DNA from 3 places in the Dickeya parazeae Ech586 genome. Region 3 is predicted to be linked to each of the others. Evidence: predicted binding sites of a transcription regulator. Region 3 holds the regulator's gene; each other region holds the start of a gene.
The links. Region 3 encodes PhoB, which activates phosphate uptake and scavenging genes when phosphate is short. Its sites were predicted from a motif close to CTGTCATAAAACTGNCNNAT; they were not measured.

Region 1 (9,854 bases), 1.1 Mb from region 3:
GTACGGATCACGATAGGCACCTGCAACAGCGCCAACGCAATCACCCCCGCCCAGCCGGAGAAGTGTTCCATTTTGGCCACCACCAGCGTGTAGACGAACAACCCCACCACAATCGACGGTGCCGACAGCAGGATGTCGTTAATAAAGCGAATTACTTCCGCGATCAGCGACTTGCGACCGTACTCCGCCAGGTAGACGCCCGCCATAATCCCCAACGGCGTGCCAAACAATGTTGACCACAGAATCAACAGCCCACTGCCGACAATCGCGTTAGCCAGACCACCACCTGCCGTATTCGGCGGCGGCGTCATTTCGGTAAACAGCGACAGCGACATACCGTCAATGCCTTTAGTCACGGTGGACATCAGGATCCACACCAGCCAGAACAAGCCAAACGCCATGGTCAGCATCGACAGAAACAGCGCGACGCGGTTTTTCTGGCGGCGCCAGGCCTGCATCTTGCGGCGGGTTTCCATCGTGTCAGAACGATTTTCAATACCAATGCTTGCCATCAGCGTGCTCCTTCGTTTTTAGCCAGACGCATGATCATCAGCTTCGAACAGGCCAGCACGATAAACGTAATCACAAACAGGATCAGGCCCAGCTCCATCAACGCGGCGGTATGCAGCCCGGTATCCGCTTCGGCAAATTCGTTAGCCAGCGCAGAGGTGATACTGTTGCCCGGCATATAAAGCGAGAAACTATCAAACTGGTACGTGTTGCCGATGATGAAGGTCACCGCCATGGTTTCACCCAACGCGCGGCCCAGCCCCAGCATCACGCCGCCAATCACGCCGTTTTTGGTGAACGGCAGCACGATGTGCCAGATAACTTCCCAGGTGGTACAACCGATGCCATACGCCGACTCTTTCATCATCACCGGCGTTTGTTCGAACACATCGCGCATCACCGCCGCAATGTAGGGGATTATCATGATAGCCAGAATCACCCCGGCGGCCAGAATACCGATACCGAACGCCGGCCCGGAAAACAGGGTGCCAACCAGCGGGATACTCGAGAACACGCTGCCCACCGGCTGTTGAAAATATTTAGCGAACAGCGGGGCGAACACGAACAACCCCCACATGCCGTAAACGATACTGGGGATCGCAGCCAACAGTTCGATCGCCACACCCAGCGGACGTTTCAACCAGCCCGGCGCAAGCTCAGTCAGGAACAACGCGATACCGAAACTAATGGGGATGGCGATAATCAGCGCGATCAGCGAGGTCACGACGGTGCCGTAAATCGGTACCAGCGCGCCAAATTGTCCGGCGGGCGCATCCCACTCTTTGGTCCACAGAAAGGAGAAACCAAACGTTTTGATGCTTGGCCATGAGGCAAAAATCAGGGAAACGATAATTCCGCCCAGCAGCAGCAACGTCAACAGGGCCGCCAGTCTGACCAGCGCCCCGAACAGTATGTCGCCCTGTTTTCCCGGAGGTGTAATAGTTGGCTTTTGCTCAGCCATACGTCTCTCTTCTTTCAGATAACTACGTCTTTGCGATAATTGGGGGAGCCCCCAACCAATGTCAGAGGTGGATACCCCGTTTCCGGTTTATCCACCTCTCGGTACTCACACAACCTATCTTGCCGGGCGCAAATTAATACAGCGCTTTATCACTGCCGTCTTTCACCTGGCTTTTCCAAGCAGCGCGAATTTGCGCAACCACTTCATTCGGCAGGGTCGCATAGTCCAGTGCTTTCGCCTGTGCGCCACCTTTGTTGTAAGCCCAGTCAAAGAACTTCAACACTTCTTTGCCCTGCTCAGGTTTCTCCTGCTTCTTGTACATCAGGATGAACGTGGTGGTGGTAATCGGCCACGCATTGTCGCCTTTCTGGTTGGTCAGGTCCTGAGCAAAAGATTTGCTCCAGTCAGCGCCTTTAGCCGCGTTGCTGAAAGACACTTCCGTCGGGGTGACCGCTTTGCCATCAGCAGAAATCAGTTTGGTGTAGGTCAGGTTATTCTGTTTGGCGTAAGCGTACTCAACGTAGCCGATAGACCCCGGCAGACGCTGAACAAACGCAGCGATACCGTCGTTGCCTTTACCACCCAGACCGGTCGGCCAGTTAACGGTATTGCCCGCACCAACCTTCTCTTTCCACTCGCTGTTCACTTTCGCCAGGTAGCTGGTGAACACATAGGACGTACCAGAACCGTCGGCACGACGTACCACAGCGATATCCTGATCCGGCAGTTTCACGCCCGGGTTCAGTTTGGCGATAGCGTCGTCATTCCATTTTTTGATCTTGCCCAGGTAGATGTCGCCCAGCGTTTTACCGTCCAGCGTCAGTTCACCGGATTTCACGCCCGGCAGATTCACCGCCAGAACCACACCGCCGATAACGGTCGGGAACTGAATCAAACCTTCCTGAGTCAGTTTGGCATCTTCCAGCGGGGCGTCTGACGCACCGAAATCAACGGTTTTAGCCAGAATCTGTTTTACGCCACCGGAAGAACCGATACCCTGATAGTTAACTTTGTTACCGGTTTCTTTCTCGTAAGAGTCAGCCCACTTCGTGTAAACCGGGGCAGGGAAAGTGCCACCAGCACCGGTAATATTTGCTGCGGCAAACGCAGAAATCGCCGTCAGAGAAAAACTTGCTGCAACAATACTGGCAATAGTGGTACGCATGAGTTTCATAATCCCTCCTGTGGGATGCCTAAACGTGTAGACCCGGAGCTATTGTTTAATCAGAGTGTAGTTTGCTGGTGGAGAAAATAGGTCAATTCAGTGACAGTAAAATGTACGCAATATGACAGTTATGTGACAGACGAGTCGGATTCAGCGAATCATACGGGGGTAGATCTCAATAAAAGCAGGTCGGCGCAACATTAATACACATTGATAATTAAAGAAAAATTACACATCAGCGCGTTTATCACGATACCCGCCCTCGCTCTTTTTCCAACATTCCCCGAAAACAGAAGAAAATGAAGCGGTGTCATAAACAAGAACGGAACGCCGCGTGTGATACACATAATAGTTGTGTCATCCGTTCTCAGTTTACGTCGCCAGTGTCACCGATTTATGTCATCGCCTGATTTTTGTTTCTTCCCGGTACCGATCCCACTGGCGATAAAAAAACCTGTTCTATACTCAGATATGTAACTGAAAAAACACGCTCTCACGTCAGGATCCCGCTCCCCTACAGGATGTTTTCATTCTTTTATCACCGAACCTAATAGTCGCGTTTTTCTGTTCTGGCACCAGGAAACAATGCACTGATTTTATTTATATTTACAGGAACAGTGACAATGAAAAAATATAACGCCGACGAGCAGCGCGTCGCAAAAATCAATGAGTACCATTTGCTCGACTTACACTTACAGCAATCGTTTCAAAACCAGGTCATTTTATTTGCACGAATACTGAATTTTCCCGCGGCCTTTATTTCGATTATCGATCTGGATAAGCAGTGGCTGATTTTCAGCGAAGGTATCAATATTGAATGCACCGACCGGGATCTGGCGTTTTGCAACACGGTGATTTCCAGCGCCGCCACCTTGTTTGTGCCAGATACCCTGACCAATAGCCTGTTTTGCAAACACCCATTGGTTACCGGAGCCCCGCATATCCGCAGCTACTTTGGCGTTCCTCTGGTGCTCGATGAGGTTGTGGTCGGCTCGCTGGCCGCCATTGACTATCAGCCGCGCATCCTTGACGAGGCGACGCGCGAGACCGCGGCCTTCGTTGCCAGCACCACCGAATCTCTGTTTAAGCTGCAAAATGAACGGCTGCATCGGGAGCAGGAAATCCGGCTGCTGAATAACTCATCCGTGGTGCTCATCAACTGGCAGCAGGACAATATGCTGCACATTTCCTATATCTCGCCCAACGCGCAGCATGTGCTGGGTGTCAGCCAGGAAGAAATCCGCCATCACTGCGCAATGATGGAAAGCTATGTCCACCCTGATGATTACGAGAATCTGTTGTTTGCACTGGATAACCACAAAAAAGGGGTGGCGAATCTGGAATGTGAATACCGCTTTGTATCGCCCAGGGGAAAAACCCTGTGGATTCGCCAGCTTTCCACCGCCAGTTACCATCAAAGCGGCAGACTGAGTCATGTACAGGCATTGCTGATCGATAATTCCCACCAGAAATACCTGCAAAAATTGCTGGTGGATACCAATAACCAGATGCGACTGGTGCTGGAGTCATCCAGCCTGGGCACCTGGGACTGGGATTTAGGACGGCACACCATCCGCGTTAATAAACAATGGTGTGAAATGATGGGGATTACACAAGACCAGTTCGACTCCTCACTAGACCACTGGCAGCAATTAATGCATCCGCTGGACCGGGAAAAAATGGTCCTTGCGGCAGAAGCCTGCGCCACCGGCCAGGCTACGCTAATCAATGAACAATACCGGATGCGCCATAGTAAGGGCGATTGGGTATGGATTGAAACCTACGGCAAGGTGGTGGAATACAATGAAAAAGGCAAACCGATTCGGGTTGCCGGTACCCATCGCGATATCACGGAAAAGAAAAACAAAGAATTGCAAGAAGAGGCGGATAAACGCCTGCTGGAATTGATTAACCGCGCGCAAAAGATCTTTCTGGAAAAAACCGATATTCAGGAAGCCTGCATGTCCATCTTTGACGACCTACTCTCTATTTCAGCGTCAGAGTTTGGTTTCATCGGCCAGGTCAGAGAGCATGAGAATAAGAAAGTGCTGCACATCGTCGCGATTTCCAATGTCAGCTGGAACGGCGACAGCAAAAATTCTTATAACACGTTCCTGCAAAACAAACTGCAATTCACCAGCCTGGATAACCTGTTCGGGCATGTGGTAACCACCGGTAAACCGGTGATTACCAATACACCGCGCGCGCACTCTGCCTCACGCGGCGTGCCAAAAGGCCACCCCATCCTGCGTCAATTTATGGGTTTACCCATTTATTTTCGTAATGAAGTGGTCGGCATGATCGGATTGGGTAACCGCTTTGATGGCTACAATGAACAGCAATTACGCTTTCTCAGCCCGTTCGTGGATACACTGGGGTCACTGTTCTACGCGCTTGAGACCCAACGCGCCAGAGAAGAGCTGGAAGCCAAACTGCTGGAAATGGCGAATACAGACCCGCTGACCGGTATCCACAACCGACGCGCTTATATTCTGGAAGCGGAAAAGTGCTACCGTAACCACGAGAAAAACACCGCGCTGGCGATTATCGATATCGACTTCTTCAAAAAGGTCAACGATCAGTACGGTCACCACGTCGGTGACGTGGCTATTTGTCGCCTGGCGGAGATCATTACCAGTAAACTGCGTACCGATGACTTTGTTGCCCGGCTGGGCGGTGAAGAATTCGGCCTGATTATGCACCACGCCAACCCCGATAATGTGGATACCATTATCAACGGTATCCGTACCGAGGTAGAAAATACCCTGTTCACCGTCGACGGTTATTCTTTCCATTTTACCATCAGTATCGGCGCCACCTTTATTAAGCACCGCCATGTTCAAAACCTGAAAGATAACTTCGAAAGCGATATGAAGCGGGCCGATGACGCCCTGTACGAAGCGAAAAACGCAGGCCGCAATCGGGTGGTGTGGAAATAAAACGCATACCTTACCGAGGCATGATGTCAATAAGGCTCCCGATGGGAGCCTTATTCTTCGTGATTTTCTTGTAATAGCGGGTTATGACGGCCAGCGCCGGAAAATCAACGACGTATTGATACCGCCAAAGGCAAAGTTATTGGATTGGATGTATTCCACGTCAAGTTGCCGGGGCTCACCGATAATGTAATCCAGCACGCCGCAGTCCTCAGCGGGTTGGCGTAGATTCAAGGTCGGAGCGAACCATCCCGCGCGCATCATCTCAATCGACATCCAGGCTTCCAGCGAGCCACACGCACCCAGCGTGTGTCCGAAATAGCTCTTTAGCGAGGAAATCGGCGTCGTATCGCCAAAAATCGCCGCTGTTGCCTGGCTTTCCGCGACATCACCGCGATCGGTCGCGGTGCCATGGGCGTTGATATACCCGATATCGGCAGGTGTTAATCCCGCCACCCGCAACGCCCCTTCAATACAGACCTGCATCGTTTCTCGTTGCGGTTGAGTAATATGGGCCGCATCACAGTTAGTGTAAAAACCAACCAGTTCGGCGTAGATGGTGGCACCACGTGCCTGTGCATGTTCCAGTTCTTCCAGAATCAGCGTTCCAGCACCTTCACCGATGACCAAACCATCGCGAGCGGTGTCAAAAGGCGCAGGCGTCGTTTCCGGCGCATCATTACGCTGACTGGTGGCAAACAACGTATCGAAAACCGCCGCCTCTGATGGACACAGCTCCTCGGCCCCTCCTGCCACCATCACGGTCTGATAACCATGTCGGATTGCTTCCCAGGCATAACCTATCGCCTGACTGCCCGATGTACAGGCGCTGGAGGTGGGAATAACGCGGCCACGCAAACCAAAAAACAGCCCGGCATTAACGGCCGTTGTATGCGGCATCATCTGCACATAGGTGGTGCCGGTAATATTGTTGGTATGCTTTTCCGTCAACATGGTGGCGAATTCGCTGACCGGGCCGGTGCTACCGGTAGATGAACCGTAGGCAATGCCGGTTTCACCATTGGTGAGTACCGGATTACCCAGCAGGCCCGCCTGCTCCAGCGCCAGTTCCGTCGCCCGAGTCGCCATCAGCGAAACCCGCCCCATTGAGCGGATTCGCTTGCGGGTATAGTGCTCCGGCAGTCGAAAGTCTTCCACCGGCGCACCCAGCAAGGTGTTAAGACCGTCATAAACCTGCCACTCCGGCATCTTGCGCACGGCATTGCGACCGGCAAGCAATCCACTGGCGACCTGCTCCCAGTTGTCGCCAAACGCGGTGACCCCGCCCATCCCTGTCACAACCACACGACGCATCACAGCATGCCTCCATTGATTGAAATCACCTGACGGGTCACATACCCAGCAATATCAGACATCAAATAGCTCGCCAGCCCGGCCACCTCTTCAACCTGCCCCATTCGCTTCATCGGGATGATTTTCAGTGCTTCATCAATCACAAGGGGTTCCAGTTGCGTCATGCCGGTTTCAATTAACCCTGGCGCGATGCAGTTCACGGTGATCTTCCGTTTCGCCAGCTCTATCGCCAACGCTTTCGTCGCGCCGATGATCCCGGCTTTGGCGGCACTGTAATTCACCTGGCCACGGTTACCCATCATGCCGGAAACCGAAGACAGCGTAATAATTCGTCCCCCCTGACGCAGACCAATCATTGGCATAACGCAGGGGTGGATAACGTTGTAAAAACTGTCCAGATTGGTATGAATCACGCTGTCCCACGCCGGTCCATCCAACGCCGGAAACGCGCCATCGCGGGTAATGCCGGCATTACTGACCACGCCATAGTAGGCACCGTGTTGCTCAATATCGGATTCGATCGCCACACGACACTGTTCCCGATCGGCGATATCGAACTGCATGCAGCGGCCTTGCCCCCCCAACCGGGTCAGTTGTTCCACTGTCTCTTCGGCGCCGTTTCGGTCGCTGTGATAATGCACGACGACCAGAAAACCATCCTGCGCCAGTCGCAACGCAATAGCGCGGCCAATCCCCTTGCTGGCCCCCGTGACTAATACCGAACGCGTCATCAATCGTTTCCCTGCTCTAATAATCGTTGTAATTCAGTCTCATCCGGCTGATAGGTGTTTACCCTGCCTGATGCGAAGACGTCACCTGCAATGAGAATGTCGCCATCAAAACTGCCGATCTTATCATCTCGCATTAGCAGCGTGACGTTGACTTCCAGCAGAGCGCCCGCTGGAAAAGCATCCTGCTGGCTGCGGTAACCGCGCCCCCCCAGCAACATACCCGGCCGGGGTTTTTCATCCTGATGCTGGCGATGATGCCAGCCCGCCCACACCCCCACCGTCTGGGCGATAATTTCAATGCCAAACCAGGCAGGCAAATTCCCTTCGGCATTCAGAAACGGCCCCAGTGCGCCGTCGCGGCTAACCCGAACCCGGCAACAGGCACTGTTCTGATCAACCCGTACCACTTCATCCACCATGACCATAGGGGCGTGATGAGGTAAATAGTGGTGGGGCGAATAATAGTCGGCGCTATGATAGCCACTCTGATGGTCACTCATTCGAGAGTCACTCCTCGGTTTTCCCCAGAATCAGGCAGGCGTTATTGCCCCCGAACGCAAAAGAGTTAGACAGGATCACCGGCCGCATCAATGGTGCCGGTGCCGTGAGCAAACCACAGGCTGGCAGTGTGTCATCCGGCTCACAGTCTGAAAAATCCTGTGGTGGCAACGGCAAATCACGCGTCAGTAATAGCCAGCATAACGCGGCTTCACCAATCCCTGCGGCACCCAACATATGCCCGGTCAGATGCTTGGTTGAACTGCACGGCACCGTTTCGCCGAAAATCTGGTGGATAACTGCAGACTCGATTTGATCATTAAGCCGCGTCGCCGTTCCATGCAGGTTGATGTACCCCAGTTCGTGCGGCGCCAATCCCGCCTGCTCCAATGCCATGATAATGGCACGTTTCGCCCCGGCACCTTCCGGGTGTGGCGCAGACATGTGATGGGCATCGGACGATTCACCGATCCCCAACACTGCAACCGCCGCCGGTTCCCGACCGATGACCATCAACGCCGCCCCTTCACCAATCGAGATGCCGTCACGCTGGCGGCTAAAAGGGGTGCAACGACGGGCCGACAGCGACTCCAGACTGTCAAAACCATTAACCGGCATGCGGCTAAGCGTATCCGCGCCGCCCACTATCGCCACATCCGCCAGACCAGCCTCAATCAGCCGTTTTCCACTGATAATCGCCCGCACACTCGATGAGCAGGCGGTAGAAAGGGTATACGCCGGACCGGTGGTTCCCAGATAAGCCGCCAGAAAACGTGAAGGGTCGCCCAGTTCCTGCTGCGCATAGTGGTAGGTGGGCAACCCATCGCTGACAAAACGATCGGCCTCATCCAGCCCAGAGGTACTGGTACCCATGATAATCGCCACGCGATCGGCGCCAAATCGCGCAATAGCCTCATCGACCTGTGGGCGAATCTGCTCCAGCGCGGCCAGCAGTAGCTGATTGTTGCGGCTGTTATGTACGGCAAGAGACGGCGGTACCGTCGGGAGCGTCGCCAGCACATTCCCCGTCCAGCAAGTTTTGCCCTGCAACAACCAGCGATCGTCAGGCCGCATTCCCGGTGCACGTCCCGCCATCAGATTGCCGACGATATCATCGGCATCATCACCCAGTGCATTGAGCAAACCCACAGAATGGATATAAATCATACTAACCATCCAAATATTGAATAACGATGTGGTAGCCGAAGGCGAGGTGTTTCACACTGACGGGCTCCCGCTGGTTATTACGCTGCTGATAACGAATCTCGACGACCAAATCGCCGTGGTTATCACGCAGCTGGCGCGTATCGCCGTCATCTTTTAACGTCCAGCCAGTCGGCAACTGTTGCTGCCAGGCCGACAATGGCCAGTGACTGAGCATGATATCTGCCAGCACCTGACTGGCGGGCGGTAATTCGGGTAGCACCAGCGACTGTTCGGTATGCACGCCAGTGGCGTCATAGGTGATACGGAACAAACGAATCCCCAGTGACGACAGGCCCGCCAGTGACAACTGACGTTGATCAGCATGCAACAGCACCAGTAAAGACTGTTGTTTTCCTTTATAACTGCCCGTCAACAGTTGCTGTTGTTCCACCGTCGGCGAAATGCCCGGTGCGGGAAGCGTGACTTTAACGCCGGGTTTAAGCCATGCCTGAGGTCGGGGATCGGACGGCTTACCGGCACAGGCGCTCAGTAACACCATCACCACCGCCATCAGGATCAGCCTGGCAGATACT
Region 2 (9,854 bases), 1.3 Mb from region 3:
CCACCTCCGGACGGCCCAGAATCCCGGTCGGCATCACCAGCAGCACCACGATCAACAGCGCAAAGGAGACCACATCTTTATATTCGGTACTGAGGTAGGCAGAGGTCAGCGACTCGGCAATGCCGAGAATCAGGCCGCCGATCATCGCCCCCGGAATACTGCCAATACCGCCCAGCACCGCGGCGGTAAACGCTTTCATACCCGCCATAAAGCCAATATAGGGGTTAATCACGCCATAGAACTGGCCCAACAGCACCCCGGCCACCGCCGCCATCGCGGCACCGATAACGAACGTCAGCGAGATAACACGATCGGTACTGATACCCAGCAGGCTCGCCATTTTCAGGTCTTCCGCACAGGCACGGCAGGCGCGTCCCATACGGGAGTAGCGGATAAACAGCGTCAGTGCCAGCATCGCCAGAAAGGTGACCACCCAGATAGTCAGTTGCATCGCAGAGAGCGTCGCGGCAAAGCCGTTGCTTTCACCCAACACCCACTGGCCCTGGATCAGGCTCGGCAACGCCACGTCACGCGACCCCTGCATCAAACTGACGTAGTTCTGCAGGAAAATCGACATCCCGATGGCGGAAATCAGTGCGATCAGACGTTTGGAATTGCGCACCGGCTTGTAAGCCACACGCTCGATACTCCAGCCGTAGGCGCTGGAGATCACCACCGCCGCGATAAACGCGACGCCAATCAATAGCCAGCCAGCGTCGATGCCCATCATCATCAACGCCGCGATCACGATAAAAGAAACATAACTACCGATCATGTACACCTCGCCGTGGGCGAAGTTAATCATGCCGATAATGCCGTAAACCATGGTGTAGCCAATGGCAATCAGCGCATAGGTGCTGCCCAACGTCACGCCGTTGAACATCTGCTGAAAGAAATAGAGGAACTGCTCGGACATACCTTAACCTTAGACATTGCCCCCGCAGCCTGACGGCTGAGGGGGCATCGGTATTGGGAGTAATACGGGTTCGGTTAATTACTTCGCCGGAGAAGAAGTACCGTCCGCATGCCACTCGAATACGCCAAATTCAAACCCTTTCAGGTCGCCTTTTTCGTCCCAGCTCAGCGGGCCCATCACCGTGTCTACCGACTTGGCTTTCAGGTCAGCGGCCAGTTTGGCAGGCTCGGTGCTGCCGGTACGCTGCATCGCCGTGCTCAGCGACTGCAACGCGGCATAGGTCGTCCACACGAACGGACCGGTCGGATCCAGTTTCTTGGCTTTCAGCGCGTCAACGATAGGCTGGTTGGTCGGTACCTGATCATAACGTTTAGGTAAGGTGACCAACATGCCTTGAGAAGCATCACCCGCAATGTTGGACAGCGACGAGTTGCCCACGCCTTCCGGGCCCATAAACTTGGTCGTCAGGCCTGCCGCACGAGCCTGGCGTAAGATCTGCCCCATTTCCGGGTAGTAACCGCCAAAGTAGACAAAATCGACGTTCTCTTTCTTCAGGCGCGCCACCAGCGTGGAGAAATCTTTATCCCCGGCGGTGATCCCTTCAAACAGCACCACATTCGCGTTGGCTTTTTTCAGGCTATCCTGCACGGCACGAGCCAGCCCTTCGCCATACTGCTGTTTGTCGTGCACCACGGCGATACGCTGCGGTTTAACGTGCTCCAGAATATATTTCGCGGCGGTCGGCCCCTGATCGGAATCCAGACCGGTGGTACGCATAATCAACTTGTAGCCACGGGTAGTCAGGTCAGGCGCAGTCGCGGCCGGTGTAATCATCAGCACGCCTTCATCTTCGTAAATGTCAGATGCAGGCTGAGTGGACGACGAACACAGGTGACCAATCACATAGTGAATACCTTCGTTAATCACCTTGTTGGCGACAGCAACGGCCTGTTTCGGGTCGCACGCGTCATCGAATTCCACACCTACCAGTTTGTTACCGTTCACGCCGCCCTTGGCGTTAATGTCGGCAATAGCCTGACGCGCACCGGTAAACTCCATATCACCGTACTGCGCTACCGGGCCAGACATGGCACCGACGATCGCGACTTTGATATCCGCCGCGTTTACCGCATGGCTCATTGCCGCTGCCAGGCACCCCACCAGTAATGCGTTACCTTTGCTTAATTTCATCCGTTTTACCCCATCTGTCATTTTTGGATATTGCTATAATTATTGTCGTTAACCGTTATTGTTCGCACTTTTTCATACGGAATAACGAGTTAGACTCTACTATAAGCAATAGTTTGTAATAAGGCTTTATTATTCATAATATTAAACAGGAGTTTTATGCTGTAAATCAACTGTAATTCTCAGTAAAACACGGCGCCAACAGCATAAAATATCATATTTAAAATTTGAGTTTTGCTTTATAAATAGTCAGTTATGCTGGTTTGAACACCAAAGAATAATTAATTACTCGAAAAATTAATGCCGGGAAAACCTTTTTCCCTGTTAACCGTACAGAAAAAGTTACACAACCCTTTTTCTACAGAATCACTACAATATTCTTAAGAATCAACAGGAGTACCCGCGTATGAGACTCTCGGTTGAACGCCTCACAAAAATCAGCGAACAGGACAGGCATGACCTGGCTTTCATTTGGCCACACCAGAATTTCGACGCACTGGAGCGCGACCTGAACCATGATCACCGCCTGTTTGCCGCCCGTTTTAACGGCCACCTGCTGGCCGGGGTGATTGTCGAAATCGATACAAACAGCGACAGTGCAGAGTTAACCGACCTGCAAGTCAGAACCTCCACCCGGCGGCATGGCGTCGGCAAGTATCTGCTCGACGAGGTACTAAAAGCCTGCCCTGACGTGAAAGAGTGGTGGCTGGACGCCGCCGACCATGCTCTGGTCAGCGAAGCCGTGATGGATAAGTTTATGCAATCCTGCGGTTTCTATCCGGTATCCGGCGGCTGGGAATACATTGTCAATCAGGAAGGGAAGTGAACAAGGAAGAAAAGTAGTGGCGTGCCACAGGCGCATCCGGTGATAAAAGCCTGGGGTATAAAACAAAACGACCGGGTAGTTTGAACTATCCCGGTCGTTTAGACGTTGTATCGTCTGCGAATGGCGTAGCGTTACGCTTCGATAGCCGCCCGCAGTTTCTTCATGGCGTTCTTTTCTAACTGACGCACACGCTCAGCAGACACACCGTAATGATCCGCCAGTTCCTGCAACGTGGACTTATTATCATCGTCCAGCCAGCGGGCACGGATAATATGCTGGCTACGCTCATCGAGCCCTTCCAGCGCATAGGTCAACTTGTCCGCCGCATGGGTTTCCCAGTTGTCCTCTTCGATGCCATCAGCAAAGTCGGAAGACTTATCCTGCAGGTACAGCATGGGCGCCATCGGCTGGCCCGGCTGCGCATCATCTTCCGGCGACGGATCAAAGGTCATATCCTGCGCCGCCATACGCGATTCCATTTCACGGACATCTTTGCTGGTCACACCCAGCTCACGCGCCACCAGTTCCACTTCATCCTGATTGAACCAGCCTAAACGCTGCTTGGTCTTACGCAGGTTAAAGAACAGTTTACGCTGCGCTTTGGTGGTCGCCACCTTGACGATACGCCAGTTGCGCAAGACATACTCGTGAATTTCGGCCTTGATCCAGTGCACGGCAAACGACACCAGACGAACGCCTACATCCGGGTTAAAGCGACGAACCGCCTTCATCAGACCGATGTTGCCTTCCTGAATCAGATCCGCCTGCGGCAGGCCATACCCTGAATAATTACGGGCAACATGAATAACAAAACGCAGGTGCGAAAGAATCAGCTGCTTGGCGGCGTCCAGATCCCCGTGATAATGCAGTCGTTCAGCCAGCGCCCGCTCTTCGTCTGCCGTCAGCATCGGATAGGCATTGGCGGCACGGATGTACCCTTCCAGACTGCCCTGGGGAACTAAGGCGAAAGTTTGCATATCTTTGGTCATTCCACCCCTCTCATTAATCATTCATAACGTTGCACATCATCGGATAGCATACCGGTAATTGCTGCACTTTCTGTGCCTAAAAAATCAATTTGCAGCACCTAAACACTATTTAGGGCTTACCACCGGTTTAGAGTGTGACGAACTGCACAAGTTCCACCATTTTTAACCATCTTATTTTTTATATCAAGATGGAGACAACAAGGTGGAAGACGGGCTGACAAACGGCTGAGGAAGGAAGCGGCACTAAAACCTTGGTCACACACTAAACGTTATTACACACTAAACGTCATTAAACACTGACCTTGGTTACACACTTCCCCCGCCGGGCGTCACTCACTTCGGGGGAAGAGTATACCAGAAAACCATCAGGCCGGACGGCGATACAGGCTATTGCGGTGTAAAACGGCGTAAATGTTGTACCGTAGCCAGCCAGGCCGCCAGCCAGCCAATCATCGCCGCGACCAGAATCAGCAGTAGCGCTTCATCCCAGCCCAACCCGCGTACCGTGAAGGTGGTGCCGAATACGGCCGCCACCTGCGCCGCCGCCCCGGATAACTTCCAGACCAGCGCCTGCGATAGGATCAACGACAATACCGCGCCGCAAAAACCCAACAACGCACCACCATGCAGGAACGGCCGCAGAATAAAACCGTCGGTAGCACCGATAAGTTTCATCACATTGATGGTTTCTCGACGGCTGAAAATACTAAGCCGCACACTGTTGCCGATCACCAAAAAGACCGCCACCACCATCAGAATGCCTATCGTCGCTGCCACCTGGCCCACCAGCCCGGTCAACGCTACCAGACGGGAGAACCAGCTGTCGTCCATGCGCACTTCATCCACCCCTTGAATAGCAGCGATGCGATCGCGCAAGGTCGTGAGTGTCTGGTTAGACTGGAAGCCCAATTTCGGCGAGACAATAGCCACCGCTGGCAGTGGGTTTTCCTCCAGCATATCCAGCGCGCCGCCAAAACCGGACCAGTTGCGAAACTCACCCATCGCCTCCTTGCGTGACAGGTAGTTGACCTTATCTACGCCGTCTTCCGCCTTGATTTTGCCCATCACCGCTTCGGCGGCGTTGTCATCCAGCGATTTGTCCAGATACACCGTCAATTGTGGTGTGGGATACCACTGTGACGCCGCCTGACTGACGTTTTTCCACACCAGATAACAGATGCTGGGCAGTGTCAGTGAAATGGCGATCACCATGATGGTTAATAGTGTAGCCAGCGGCTGACGCAGCATATCGCGCAGGGTATTCGTCCAGGCGTACCGCCACTGTTCCTGCCAGCCACCTTGTAAAGACCGGGATTTGGATTTGGTGTTGTTGGCGGCTCGTTGCGTGCGGGTATTATTCGCCATCGTGACCTCCCAGCATGCGCCCTTGCGCCAGCGTCAGCACCCGATAATGGCGACGGGCGATAAGCCCGGTATCATGCGTCGCCATCAGCACGGTGACGCCCACGCGGTTGAACTCTTCAAACAAGCGCAGAATACCTTCGGAGAGCGCGTCATCCAGGTTGCCGGTCGGTTCGTCCGCCAGCAGTACGGCAGGCTTATTCACCACCGCCCGGGCAATGCCGACACGCTGTTGTTCACCGCCAGAAAGCTGGATAGGGTAGCTGCGCGCCTTGTCGAGCAGCCCGACCTTATCCAGCGCCGCCGACACGCGGCGACGGATATCCTCGGCGCTGGCACCGGAGATAATCAGCGGCATAGCGACGTTTTCATACACCGTGCGATCCATCAGCAAATGGTGATCCTGAAAGATCATCCCGATCTGCCGGCGCAAAAACGGCACCTCACGTTTTTTCAGGCGGCTGATATCGTGCCCACCAAACAGGATATGGCCCGCGCTGGGGCGCTCAATCCCGCAAATCAGCTTCAGCAGGGTACTTTTCCCCGCACCAGAGTGACCGGTCAGAAATACCATTTCAGCCGGGCGGATATGAAAATCCACCCCCTGCAACGCCTGGCGACCACCGAGGTACGCCTTACTGACCTGCTCAAACCGAATCATCCGTTTTAATCCTCACGGGCAAACAAGGCTTCAATAAAATCATCCGCCTTGAACGGCCTTAAATCATCGATACTCTCTCCCACCCCGATATAGCGGATAGGAATGCCGAATTGATCGGCGATAGCGAAGATCACGCCGCCCTTGGCGGTGCCATCCAGTTTAGTCAACGTGATGCCACTGAGCCCAACCGCCTCATTAAACAGTTTGGCCTGGCTGACCGCGTTTTGACCGGTGCTGGCATCCAGCGTCAGCATCACTTCGTGCGGTGCGTCTTCATCCAGCTTCTTCATCACGCGCACAATTTTCTTCAGTTCTTCCATCAGGTGCGATTTGTTTTGCAAACGACCAGCAGTATCAGCAATCAACACATCGACGCCACGCGCTTTGGCGGCCTGCAACGCATCGAAAATCACCGAGGCAGAGTCCGCACCGGTGTGCTGCGCCACGACGGGTACATTGTTACGCTGGCCCCACACCTGCAACTGCTCCACTGCCGCCGCGCGGAACGTATCGCCTGCGGCCAGCATCACCGATTTGCCTTGCGCCTGATACTGACGCGCCAGCTTGCCGATGGTGGTGGTTTTCCCCACCCCGTTGACGCCAACCATCAAAATGACGAACGGCGTCTTGCTGTCGATAGCCAGCGGCACGTCCACTTTCGCCAGAATGTCGCTCATTTCCGATTTCAGCAACGCGATCAGCGCTTCAGCATCCTTCAGTTGCTTGCGGCTGGCATGTTCGGTCAGACGGGCGATAATTTTGCGGGTGGTTTCCACCCCAACATCGGCGATAAGCAGCTGTTCTTCCAGCTCATCAAACAGATCGTCATCAATTTTCTTACCGCGAAACAGACCGACAAATCCTGAACCCAGATTCTGACGAGTCTTGATCAAGCTGCGTTTGAGGCGGGCAAAAAAGCCTTCTTTGGTCGGGCGTTCCTGCTCTTGCGACACGACCGGTGCCGCCATCGCTGCCACCGTATCGTGCTCGGGTTCAGCCTGCTCCTCGACTTGCGCGTCATCTGGCGTTTCGGCGTCGTCTACTGCGTCGGCGTCAACGGCGACCTCATCTTCTACTTCTACGCCAGCGTCTGGCGTATCGGCTACCAGCGTCATGCCCGGTTGTTCAGGCGCTGCGGTTGATGTTTCTACTGCCGGGTCCTGCGGTTGCGCGTCTGACGACGGCGTTTGCGCCGTTTCGGCTGTCACCGCGTCTTGTACCGGCTGCTCGGGTACGGTTTCACTGATATTCTGTGCCGATGCCACCGCCGCAGGCGTTGCGTTATCCGCTGTCTTGTCCGCGGTCTGTGTCGCTTCCGGCACCGGTTGCGCTTGTTCGGTTTGCTCTTCGTCCTGACGCCCTAATCCCAGCCAGGAAAAAAATCCGCGCTTTTTCTCTTTCGCCATCGTGTAATTGCGCTCCTGCCACCCAGTGCGGCTGATCAATAACCAATGAAGTCAATAAAACAACGAGTTTAACACTTTCCCGACGCCAGCAACACGCGCCGGACCACCGAGGGGAGTGACAATCTCCGTAACCAGGTGTGTCAAGCAACGGACAAATCTGCGAATTTGGGGGATTTTTCCGCGTTTCCTCCCATTAACTGCATCTTTACATTTGCTACACCGGCCGCCACCGTTAAAATAACGCCTCACAAAATCCGACGGGCAGCCGTCGGTACCCTTTTCAGCAAAATACAGGTTATGGCAAAACATCAAGCGACATCCGCACCCGGCCAAATCCGCATCATCGGCGGGCAATGGCGTGGCAGAAAACTCCCCGTGCCGGACAGCCCCGGTTTACGCCCTACCACCGACCGCGTACGTGAGACCCTGTTCAACTGGCTCGCACCGGTGATTGCACACTCACGTTGTCTGGACTGTTTTGCCGGTAGCGGCGCGCTGGGGCTGGAAGCACTGTCCCGTGCCGCCGCCCACGCCACGCTGTTGGAAGCCGAACGCAACGTTGCACGTCAGTTGACGCAAAATCTGGCGCTCTTGCGTGCTGACAACGCCGAGGTGGTGAACACCGACACGCTGCAGTGGCTGGCTAAACCGTCGTCGGCGCTTCCTTTCGATGTGGTGTTTCTTGACCCGCCGTTTCGCCGTGGCCTGTTAGACGACACGCTGCGGCTGTTGGAAGCCGGTCACTGGCTGGCGAAAGAAGCCTGGATCTATATCGAAACCGAAGCGGAAAACCGCATGCTGGCCATTCCGCCCACCTGGTCGTTACACCGGGAAAAAACGGCGGGACAGGTTTCCTATCGTCTTTATATCCGTCACGCATCTGACGCAACGCCTGGAGGCAACGATGAGCATTTGGATTAACTTTGGCCGACTGCTGATGCTGGGTATATGGGGATTCTTGATTCTTAACCTGATTCATCCCTTTCCCCGCCCACTGAATATTTTCATGGTGCTGGCGATGGGATTCATGCTGTTGATGCACGGCGTGCAATTTCTGCTGCTCAAAGCCAGTCAACCCAAAGACGCCCCGCCGCTCAGCGGGATGTTGCAGTTGCGCATCTTTCTGTTTGGGGTAATTGAATTACTGGACTGGCAGCGCAAACAACCCGTGCCGCCGCGTAAAAAACGCTAACGGCAAACCGCCTATCAGCAGGGAAACGGTGGCGCGCCACGCGCCACCGGATAGCTTAGGTTTTTTTACCGGGCAAATAAGGAAAATGGGTGACGTTATCGCCCAGATCTGAAATACGCGCACTATCGCGATCACGCCCGGTCACCGCATCAATACGGATAATCGCCTGAAGCGGAATATAGCTGCGGCCCACACCGGCAAACTCCGTTTTCAGTTTTTCCGTGGTGGGATCAACCAGTACCGCAGACTGGTTATCGAAAACGAAGTCGGCAATTTCAATAAATCCGAACAGATTGCTCTGCACCAGCTCGCGCACATACAGCTGATAGTTCTTACCATTATTGATGAACTGGATACGGTAAAGTACGGGTTCATTGCTCATTAAAAGTTCGTCTCCCCCGGCTGGTTGTCGGGTATCATCATTCCGTCACAAAAACTGGCCGCTAACATAGCATGAAGCCTGACGCCTCTCCACCGGCACACCGGTCGAGGTCGCGGATCGTACCCACCCCGCTATCAGGTTCTACCTATACTTAGGTGACAACACGTTGACCTGGCATGACTTAGACAGGCAACGCCTGTCGGCGTGACCACACTGCCGGGCAGGCCAATAAAAAGCGAACACGCCGACTTTCGCGACACGGCGGGGCGGCGCCTTATTCACCCGATTAAAGGACACCCTATGCTCTGGTCTTTTATTGCCGTATTTTTTTCCGGCTGGCTGTACGTCGATGCCAGCTATCGAGGCCCGGTCTGGCAGCGCTGGTTGTTTAAACCGCTCACCCTGCTGTTGATGATGCTGATGGTCTGGCAGACACCGCAACTCGGTATCCCCGGTTATCTGGTGGTGCTGGGGCTGGCTGCCACCCTGATAGGTGACGCGTTGTTACAGCTTTCAGGCGAGAAAGTACAGTTCGCGCTGGCCGCCTATCTGGCCGCGCATGTGCTCTACACCATCAGCTTTTTCACCGTTCAGCCTTCACTGGGCTTATTCTGGCCATTGCCGCTGGTGCTAATACTGCTGTCGGCGCTGCTCCTGGCACTGCTGTGGTCACGGCTGAAAGCCGAGCGTCTGATGGTCACCGCGCTGGTATTAGTGACCGCCTTTATGGCATGGGTGGCAGGGGAACACTATTTTTCGCTGGGCAACGCCGCCAACTTCTCGTTACTGGCAGGCACGCTGCTGTTATTCGTCGGCCACGCCATCTGGCTGGTGAATCATTTTCGCGTTAGCTTCCGCGCCTATCAGGCATTGATGGCTATCTGTTACTTTGGCGGCCATTTCCTGATAGTGCGTTCGCTTTACGTCTGATA
Region 3 (9,854 bases):
TCAGTTTGCGGCGAAACGCAATCTGTGAGCACAGAATCATGATCCATACCCATACGGTGGCAAAGGTGGCTAGCGACGCAATCACCAGAAACACTTTCTCTGGCATGATGTAGTTGAGGTACACCGCCACCAGCAACGCCAGTACCATCACCACCACCGTTACCCAGGGGGTACCACGACGGGACAACCGGGCGAACACCTGCGGTGCATGGCCTTGCTCCGCCATGCCGTGCAACATACGCCCCACGCCAAACACATCACTGTTGATGGCAGACAGCGAGGCGGTGATCACCACGAAATTCAGGATGCCGGCCGCCGCCGTGATACCCATGTGCTGGAAGGTCAGTACAAACGGACTACCGTTGGTACCCACCTGATTCCACGGGTAAATCGACATAATCACAAACAGGGTGCCGACGTAGAACACCAGGATACGCCAGGGTACAGAATTGATGGCGCGCGGAATGGACTTGTGCGGTTCTTTGGCTTCACCCGCAGTAATCCCGATGATCTCGACACCGCCATAGGCAAACATCACCATCTGCAATGACAGGATCATCCCCATCACGCCGTTACTGAAGAAACCGCCATTGCTCCACAAATTATGGATACCGGTAGGCTCACCGCCGTTACCAATCCCCCAAACGATGATGCCAACCCCGGCCACGATCATGACAACAATGGTCGCGACCTTGAAAAACGAAAACCAGAACTCCAGTTCGCCAAACACTTTCACATTCATCAGGTTGATGGCACCGATAATCAGCACCACGCTTAATACCCAAATCCAGTGCGGCACCTCCGGAAACCAGACCCCCATATAAATGCCGAAAGCGGTAACATCGGCAATCGCGACGATCAGCATCTCAAAGCAGTAGGTCCACCCGGTGATATAACCGGCCAACGGGCCGAGGTAATCGCGGGCATAACGGGAAAAAGAACTGGCTTGCGGATTGTTAACAGACATCTCCCCCAGTGCCCGCATAATGATATAAGCGAACACGCCACCAATCAGATACGCCAGCAGTACGCTAGGGCCAGCCATCTGAATAGCGCTGGCCGAGCCGTAAAACAGCCCGGTACCAATGGCGGAGCCCAGCGCGATAAAACGAATATGCCGCGTACTTAAGCCGCGCTTGAGTTTGGATTGTTGTTCCATAGGTTTGGATTGTTGTTCCATAAATGAGCAACCCTGTCTTTATAAACGAAAAAACCACAGGCAAACGCCTGTGGTGAAAAGCATCCGTCCCACTGCCACTCAGGAATGTGCCGTGACTTCCTGACGACCGGTGATGCGGTCATAAATCCCTACTACCAGCAGAATGAGTAAGGATGGCGGCAACCAGGCCAGCCCCTGCTCGCTCATCGGCAGGCTCTGTGTCCAGCCGGGCAGTAATGACTGAAAAGCCGACGACTTGATACCGTCCAACAGGCCAAAGACCAGGCTGACCAGCATCACCGGTGCAATAACATGCGTGCTGTTATTCCACCAACGACGGGTAAAACTCAGTAGTACCAACACGATGCACGGCGGATAAATGGCGGTCAGTACCGGCACAGACAGTTGAATCAGGTGGCTCAGCCCCAGATTGGACACCACCATCGAGAACAGCCCCAGCACAAACACCAGTGCACGGTAAGACAATGGCAGGTACTGCGCAAAGAATTCGGCACAGGCGCAGGTCAACCCCACCGCAGTGACCATACAGGCAATGAAGATCAGCAACGCCAGGAAACTGCTGCCCATGTTGCCAAAGGTGTACTGTACATACGCATGCAGGATTTCAGCACCGTTTTGCGCGTTCGGCACCAACGAACCACTGAAAGAACCGAGATGGAACAGGCTCAGATAAACCAGCGTTAATCCCAGCCCCGCAATCAGCCCAGCCAAAATGGTGTAACGGGTTAACAACCCGGCGTCACTCACGCCACGAGAACGGGCCGCATTGACGATGACGATACCGAACACCAGCGCGCCCAGCGTATCCATGGTCAAATAACCATTCACGAAACCGGTGGAGAATGGCACCTGCTGATAGGCTTCAACGGTCGGTGCTGGCGTGCCTGCCGGCCATACCAACGCGGCAATCCCCAGCACGGTCAGGGCGATAATTTTCACCGGTGCCAGAATATGGCCAACGGTATCCAACAGACGGCCGGGATAGAGCGAAATCGCGATCACGATAGCGAAGTAGATCAGGCTGTAAACCAGCAGAGGCGTCGCGCCCTCACCCACCAGCGGCGCAATACCGACCTCGAACGAGACCGTCGCGGTACGCGGCGTAGCAAACAACGGCCCTACCGCCAGATAGCAGACCGTCGCCAACAGTACACCTGCTTTCTTGCCGATCGGGCTACTGAGCGTATCAATACCCCCCCCCACACGCGCCAGTGCTATCACCGTCAACACCGGCAAGCCAACAGCGGTAATCAGAAAGCCGAGTGCGGCTACCCACACGTGTTCGCCAGCCTGTTGACCGACCATCGGCGGGAAAATGATATTCCCGGCGCCGACGAACAAGGCAAAGGTCATGAAGCCCAATGCCACGATATCTTTGGAAGTTAAACGATGACTCATAATGTATGTTGTTGTTGCCTGTAAAAATGGTGTTGCCGGCACAAACCGGGCGCGTAAAGCGGCGCACGCAAGAAGCGGGAGCCGTGCGATGTGCAGGATTATGATGTGAGGTTTTATTGCACAGCGTTAATGGGGGCTAAGTAAAACGTTTATAGCAATAAAAGGCAATACGTGATCGGTAAACCAGAACATTAATCTGATCTTCAATATAAAGTCAGCATTAGAATTTATATTTTCACCCACAGACTATACATGATTTGTGCATGAAAACAGTTTGCAGCGCGAAAGATAAGCTCAAAATTCCATCAAAGAGCAACAAATAACCATATTAAAAACTTATGGGAATAAAAAACGCCGGTAGGGCATACCGGCGTTATAAAAAGGACATTGCACCAACTAACAGCAATGACAAACGTGGTTAGCGATATTCACGACCAGTTTAAGTTTTGCCCATTGCTGCTCTTCCGACAACGTATTGCCCTCTTCGGTAGAGGCAAAGCCACACTGCGGACTCAGGCACAGTTGGTCCAGCGCCACATAACGTGTTGCTTCGGCGATGCGTTTTTGTACGTCATCTGCGTTTTCCAATTGCCCATTTTTGGTGGTGATAAGCCCCAACACCACTTTCTGATGACCTGGCTTGATGAAGCGCAGCGGCTCAAATCCACCCGCCCGCTCGGTATCGTATTCGAGGAAAAAGGCATCCACATTCACTGTCCCGAACAGGGTTTCCGCCACAGGTTCATAGCCCCCTTCGGAAATCCAGGTGGAGCGGAAATTACCACGGCAGACATGCAGGCCCACCACTAAATCGGCCGGTTTGCCTTCCAGTGCTTTATTAAGCACTTGCGCATAGGTACGGCACAGATAATCCGGGTCATCACCACGCTCACGAATCTGGCGTCTCTGGTCTTCAGAGCACAGATAAGCCCATACCGTATCGTCCAGTTGCAGATAACGGCAACCGGCATCATAGAAGGCACGGATGGCATCACGCCAGGTCAGCGCCAGATCGTCGAAGTAGTCGGCCAGATCAGGATAAACAGTGCTATCAATCACTTTACGACCGCCACGGAAGTGCAACACGCTCGGGCTGGGGATCGTCATTTTGGCAACGGCGTCGCCAGACACACGTTGGAGGAAACGGAAATCCTCCAGCATCGGATGCTGAGGATTAAAGCTGACCTTGCCGGTGACTTTTACGCCACGGGCTTTTGTCTGCACACCAGTGAACTGGATGCCCTGCTCCGCTTCATAACGCTCCACGCCATTGAGGCTGTCGAAAAAGTCAAAGTGCCACCAGGCACGACGGAATTCGCCGTCGGTCACCAATTGCAGGCCAGCAGCACGCTGCAATTCCACGGCACGCTGGATTTCCTGATCTTCAACACGGCGTAACGCGGCGACATCGATCTCACCGGCCTGAAACTGTAAACGGGCCTGCTTGATAGCCGCCGGGCGCAACAAACTGCCGACCACATCGGCACGAAACGGAGGAAGGGCTTGTGTCATGTTTTGCTCCTGCACGTCTGACCCCAAATAGCTGATTTCCGGCAGTAGGTGTCAGACGAGTCGATTTTTAGATGAATGCGTTTTTAGTAGAAATAGTTTTCAGAAGAAATAGTTTTAACTAAAATAATTTCGCCACTGAATTTTATAGCCATCCAGACGGCTAAAAGTAAAACTATCCTGTCATGCATTTTTCTCAACGACAATGGAGGAATTTTCACGACACATGAAATAAATTCATCTTTATCATCAATTTGTTGCAGAAACACTCATTGACGCCGGTGTCAGGTCATCAAGACCGAGCGATCGTCTGGTTTGCTCACGCACCATTTCCGGCAATGGCAGGTAGCCGTCCTGGCTGACCAACGCCTGTCCTGACACTGACAGCACCCGGTCCAAAAACGCAGCCGTCAGCGGCTCCAGTGGCTGGCCCGGTGTTTTATTCACGTAGATATAGAGATAGCGGGTGTAAGGATAACGTCCACTACGGATAGTATCGGCAGTCGGCAACACGTAGTCGTCTTTGTCGCTGATGGCCAGTGCCAGCACCCGTACCCCGCTGGCGCGAAAACCAATACTGGCGTAGCCGATGGCATTCACCGATGCCGCAACCGCCTGCACTACTGAGGCAGAACCGGGAAGCTCATTGACCTGCGGCAGAAAATCACCACCACACAACGCCTGTTGTTTGAAAAAGCCGTACGTGCCGGACGCAGAATTACGCCCATAACGCAGTAACGAACGCTGTTGCCAGACGCCGTTTAGTCCCAACTCCTGCCAGCGCTGTACCGTTTTCCCCGCGCCACAACGGCGGGTTATGGAGAAAATGGCGTCCAGTTGACGCACCGTCAGTCCGGTTAACGGGTTATCCTGATTGACCAACACCACCAGTGCATCCAGCGCGACCGGTACTGCCGTTGGCGCATAGCCATAATGCTGCTCGAACGCTTCGATTTCGCTACTTTTCATTGGCCGACTCATCGGCCCCAGTTGCGCCGCCCCTGCTGCCAGTGCCGTTGGCGCTGAGGATGACCCCGCCGCCTGAACCTGGAGATTAACACCGGGATGATGCTGACTGAAATCCGCCGCCCAGAACGTCATCAGGTTCGCCAGCGTGTCGGAACCCGCACTGGAAAGGTTACCTGCCAACATCGCCTGCGGCGCAGCAGCAAGCTGACCAGACAGGCACAACAGCAAAGCAAACAGGTAACGGACGGGTTTCATGTGCGTTTTCCATCGGAGTGAAAATGAAAGAAGTGAAAGACAAGAACGCACTATTCTCGGCACTGCGGCGGGGACAATCAAGTCCCGCCGCATGGCTTAGCGCAGCGGATTCGCGGCATTCTGACTTAATACCGAACGAACAATCAGCTGATTCGGCAAGGTAAACATGAAGCGAGAGCCTGTACCTTCTTCACTGAGGATCTCCAGACGAGAGTCATGATGGCTGAGCGCGTGCTTGACGATGGCCAGCCCCAACCCACTGCCGCCAGTCTGGCGCGAACGGGCTTTGTCGACACGATAAAAGCGCTCCGTCAGACGGGGAAGATGTTCTGCGGCAATGCCCGGACCGTTATCGCTAACCTGGAACTGCGCGCCCTGCGGCGTTTGCTGCCAGCACACCTCAATACGCGTGCCTTGCGGCGTGTGGTTAACCGCGTTATACACCAAATTCGACACCGCGCTACGCAACTGCTCCTCGTTGCCGAACACCTGTAACTGCTCATTGACGCGAAACACTATCTCATGACGCCCCTGACTCAAGGTATCCGCTTCGCGTTTGAGCACCCGCAACATCAGCGGAATATCCACCTTCTCGTTGAGATCGATAGCCGCGGCGGCTTCAATACGCGACAGTGTCAGCAGTTGCCGCACCAGCCCATCCATCCGGCGGGTTTGTTCCTGCATGGTGTGCAGCACCTTAGCCTGCAAAGCACCATCCAGCGATTCGTCGTTCATCATTTCCAGATAGCCTTGCAACACCGTCAACGGCGTGCGCAGCTCATGGCTGACGTTGGCGAAAAAGTTACGCCGCGCCCCTTCGAGTTGATGCATCTGGGTGACATCACGTGCCACCATCAGCAACTGCCCTTCTGAATACGGCATCACCCGGAATTCGACATGATGCGCATTTTTCAGCGTCAGCGTCAGCGGGCGGCTGAAATCTTGCTGTTGCATATACTGGGTAAATTCCGGGTAGCGCAACAAGTTGAGGATATTCTGACCATTATCTTCCGGCCAGCGAAAACTCAGCAGGTGCTGCGCCAGCCGGTTACACCAAATGATGACGCCCTCTTCGGTGGTGATGACCACCGCATCCGGCAGCGATTCCGCCCCACTGCGGAAACGTTTGATCAGCAGTGCCAGTTCGCGCCGACGACGGCGATTACGCAACTGCATTTGGTACAAACCGTAGAACAAAGGCTCCCAGCTCCAGCGGCCGGGCGGCGGGGTCATACTGCGGTCAACCCACAACCAGTAGGACAAGCGCAGTTGGTTATAGAAGTTCCAGCACAGCGCCGTCAGCACCGACGCCAGTAGAAACCAGGGCAGATAACCGATAATCAGCCCCAGTAATAAGCCGGGCAAACAAAAAAAAGCCAGCTCCAGCGCCAGCTTTTTCCAGGACAAACGTTCTAGCACGTCAGATTTTCTCCGGGACTCACGCTATCAATAACGTGTTGAGAAACGGTATCCAGTTCCCCGAACGGTCTGAACCATCTTGTCGTGTCCACTGGTCTCCAACGCCTTGCGCAGACGGCGGATATGGACATCCACAGTACGATCCTCAACATAAACGTTAGTGCCCCACACGTGATTCAGCAACTGCTCTCGACTATATACCCGTTCAGGGTGAGTCATAAAGAAGTGCAGCAGTTTGAACTCCGTCGGCCCCATGTCCAGCGCGTGCTCTTCCGTGGTCACCCGGTGAGAGGAAGGATCCAGGCTTAAGCCGCGCATTTCGATCACTTCTTCCACCGCCATCGGCGAAATCCGACGCATTACCGCTTTGATGCGCGCCACCAACTCTTTCGGTGAAAACGGTTTGGTGATGTAATCATCGGCACCGACTTCAAGACCGCGCACACGATCTTCTTCTTCACCACGGGCCGTCAGCATCATGACCGGAATATCCCGCGTCAGCGCTTCACGTTTCATGTGCTTGATAAACTGTAAACCGGACCCACCGGGCAGCATCCAGTCCAGCAGCACCAGCTCAGGATAAGGCTCAGCCAGCCGGTTCACCGCGCTGTCGTAATCCTCGGCCTCAACCGGCTGATAGCCGTTCTGCTCAAGCACGAAGCACACCATCTCACGAATCGGCGCTTCATCTTCCACCACCAAAATACGTCTTGCCATATCAATCCTGCCGTTAATCGTCACGGTTAGCGTGCGGTGTGCATTATGCGTCAGTTTTATGACAGATTTATGAAAAATCCCCCGACAAACCACGCCCCTGACGCGGCCTTACCAGCACCTCCGCCCGGCTGATTTTCTCCGCCCTACCACGCTATGTTGCCATGTTCATACAGATATTATGGGACATGCCCTAAACTGCACGCCTATAATCGCCGATGATAAAGACGCGGCGTTTCGCCATTAACTACGGTGCCCGCCTTGTGCCGTTGTCTGAACACCGCCAAAAACAACATCTCGTTTGCACTCACCTGCAGGGAGTCTCATGCGAATTATTCATACGTCTGACTGGCATCTCGGTCAGTACTTTTATACCCGTAGCCGTGCGCCTGAGCATCAGGCTTTTTTGCACTGGCTGGTGCAGCAGGTTGAGCAATATCAGGCCGATGCAGTAATAGTAGCAGGTGATGTGTTCGATAATGGCGCACCGCCCAGCTATGCCCGAGAAATGTATAACCAGTTTGTGGTGGCGTTGCAGCGTACCGGTTGCCAGTTGGTGGTGCTCGGCGGCAATCATGACTCCGTCGCGACCCTGAACGAATCCCGCGCGTTGCTGGCCTGCCTGAATACCCAGGTGATCGCCGGTTTTGACGGCGATATCCATGAGCAGGTACGGGTACTGAATAACCGTGACGGCGAGCCCGGCGCGATGCTGTGCGCTGTTCCGTTTCTGCGTCCGCGCGATGTGCTTACCAGCCAGGCGGGACAGTCTGGCGCACAAAAACAGCAGGCGTTACAAGACGCTATCGCCAGCCATTATCAGCGCTGTTATCAGCTTGCCTGCGAGCAGCGTGCGGCACTGGGTAAAGAACTGCCGATCGTGCTCACCGGGCACCTCACCACCGTGGGCGTCGCCACATCGGATTCCGTGCGCGATATTTACATCGGTACGCTGGATGCCTTCCCGGCACAGGCTTTCCCACCGGCTGACTACATTGCGCTTGGGCATATTCATCGTCCACAGCGCGTGGCGCAATGCGAACACATCCGCTACAGCGGCTCACCGATCCCGCTGAGTTTTGATGAGCTCAATCATGAGAAATCGGTCTACCTGGTGCACTTTGAACAGGGAAAATTGCAGGAAGTCACCGCGCTGACGATACCGAGCGAACAGCCGATGCAACTGGTGAAAGGCAATCTGCCGGAGATAGAACGCCGTCTGGCCGGGTTCCGCGATTATCATGGCGACAAACCGGTATGGCTGGATATTGAAATCGCCACACAGGACTACCTGAGTGACATCCAGCAACATATTCAGGCACTGACCGAGCCACTCAATGTGGACGTGATCCTGCTGCGTCGTGCCCGGGAACAACAACAGCAAATGCTGGTGCAATTGGAAAAAGAGACGCTGGAAGAGTTACAACCGGCCGAGGTATTTGAACGACGTCTGGCACTGGAAGACGGTCTGGATGAGCCGCGCCAGCAACGTCTAAAAGGATTGTTCAATCGGGTTATGCAGGAGATTGACGCACAGCGACAGGAGACGTCCGCATGAAAATTCTTAGCCTGCGCCTGAAAAACCTCAACTCATTGCAGGGCGAGTGGAAAATCGACTTCACGCGCGAGCCATTTATCAGCAATAGCCTTTTCGCCATCACCGGGCCTACCGGTGCCGGGAAAACCACCCTGCTGGACGCCATCTGTCTGGCGCTCTACCACCAGACGCCGCGCCTGAAGGTCAGCCCCAGCCATAACGAATTAATGACCCGCCACACGGCCGAATGTCTGGCTGAGGTGGAATTCGAGGTAAAAAATGTCGCTTACCGCGCGTTCTGGAGCCAGCGTCGCGCCCACAACAGCCCGGAAGGCAATCTGCAGCCGCCCAAAGTTGAGCTGGCGTTGTGCGCTGACGGCAAGATCCTGACCGACAAAGTAAACGACAAGCTGACGATGATAGCCGACCTCACCGGGTTGGATTTCGATCGATTCACCAAGTCAATGATGTTGTCTCAGGGGCAGTTCGCCGCGTTCCTCAACGCCGATGCCAATCAACGGGCAGAATTACTTGAAGAACTGACCGGCACCGATATCTATGGGTTGATCTCCGAGCGCGTCTTTGAGAAACACAAAGAAGCACAAACCCAGTTGGAAACGTTACGGGCGAAGGTCGCTACGCTGGAACTACTGAGTGACGAGCAGCGTCAGGCGCTGGAACAACAACTGGACGCTATCCGCCAGCAGGAGCAATCCCTGTCGATACACCGGGAAGAAGTCCTGGCGCATCAACGCTGGTACGACACGCTATTACAGCTCCAGCAGGCGCAAAAACACGTACAGCAACAGCACGTCGCACAGCAGCAATTACAGCAACAGTCCCAACCGCAACTGGATAAACTAGAGCGCGGCG

Region 1: pstS (phosphate ABC transporter substrate-binding protein PstS) is a predicted target of PhoB. The motif match lies at 2,756-2,775, and genes of this name have one in related genera.
Region 2: rpoH (RNA polymerase sigma factor RpoH) is a predicted target of PhoB. The motif match lies at 3,927-3,946, and genes of this name have one in related genera.

What each region holds. Positions count from the first base shown of each region.
Region 1 covers NC_013592.1:4,775,270-4,785,123, reverse strand. The annotation lists gene pstA (phosphate ABC transporter permease PstA) at 1-512, opposite strand, end outside; gene pstC (phosphate ABC transporter permease PstC) at 512-1,471, opposite strand; gene pstS (phosphate ABC transporter substrate-binding protein PstS) at 1,605-2,645, opposite strand; gene DD586_RS20865 (sensor domain-containing diguanylate cyclase) at 3,260-5,575, shown strand; gene DD586_RS20860 (beta-ketoacyl-ACP synthase) at 5,657-6,886, opposite strand; gene DD586_RS20855 (3-ketoacyl-ACP reductase FabG2) at 6,886-7,617, opposite strand; gene DD586_RS20850 (ApeP family dehydratase) at 7,617-8,117, opposite strand; gene DD586_RS20845 (beta-ketoacyl-[acyl-carrier-protein] synthase family protein) at 8,125-9,282, opposite strand; gene DD586_RS20840 (DUF3261 domain-containing protein) at 9,284-9,854, opposite strand, start outside.
Region 2 covers NC_013592.1:4,610,999-4,620,852, forward strand. The annotation lists gene livH (high-affinity branched-chain amino acid ABC transporter permease LivH) at 1-916, opposite strand, end outside; gene DD586_RS20130 (branched-chain amino acid ABC transporter substrate-binding protein) at 995-2,107, opposite strand; gene panM (aspartate 1-decarboxylase autocleavage activator PanM) at 2,511-2,930, shown strand; gene rpoH (RNA polymerase sigma factor RpoH) at 3,062-3,919, opposite strand; gene ftsX (permease-like cell division protein FtsX) at 4,307-5,284, opposite strand; gene ftsE (cell division ATP-binding protein FtsE) at 5,274-5,942, opposite strand; gene ftsY (signal recognition particle-docking protein FtsY) at 5,948-7,348, opposite strand; gene rsmD (16S rRNA (guanine(966)-N(2))-methyltransferase) at 7,646-8,269, shown strand; gene DD586_RS20165 (DUF1145 family protein) at 8,259-8,540, shown strand; gene DD586_RS20170 (DUF1820 family protein) at 8,596-8,922, opposite strand; gene DD586_RS20175 (lysoplasmalogenase) at 9,223-9,852, shown strand.
Region 3 covers NC_013592.1:1,096,173-1,106,026, reverse strand. The annotation lists gene proY (proline-specific permease ProY) at 1-1,159, opposite strand, end outside; gene brnQ (branched-chain amino acid transport system II carrier protein) at 1,259-2,578, opposite strand; gene DD586_RS04965 (cobalamin-independent methionine synthase II family protein) at 2,975-4,090, opposite strand; gene DD586_RS04960 (PstS family phosphate ABC transporter substrate-binding protein) at 4,337-5,311, opposite strand; gene phoR (phosphate regulon sensor histidine kinase PhoR) at 5,408-6,730, opposite strand; gene phoB (phosphate response regulator transcription factor PhoB) at 6,758-7,447, opposite strand; gene sbcD (exonuclease subunit SbcD) at 7,770-9,002, shown strand; gene DD586_RS04940 (SbcC/MukB-like Walker B domain-containing protein) at 8,999-9,854, shown strand, end outside.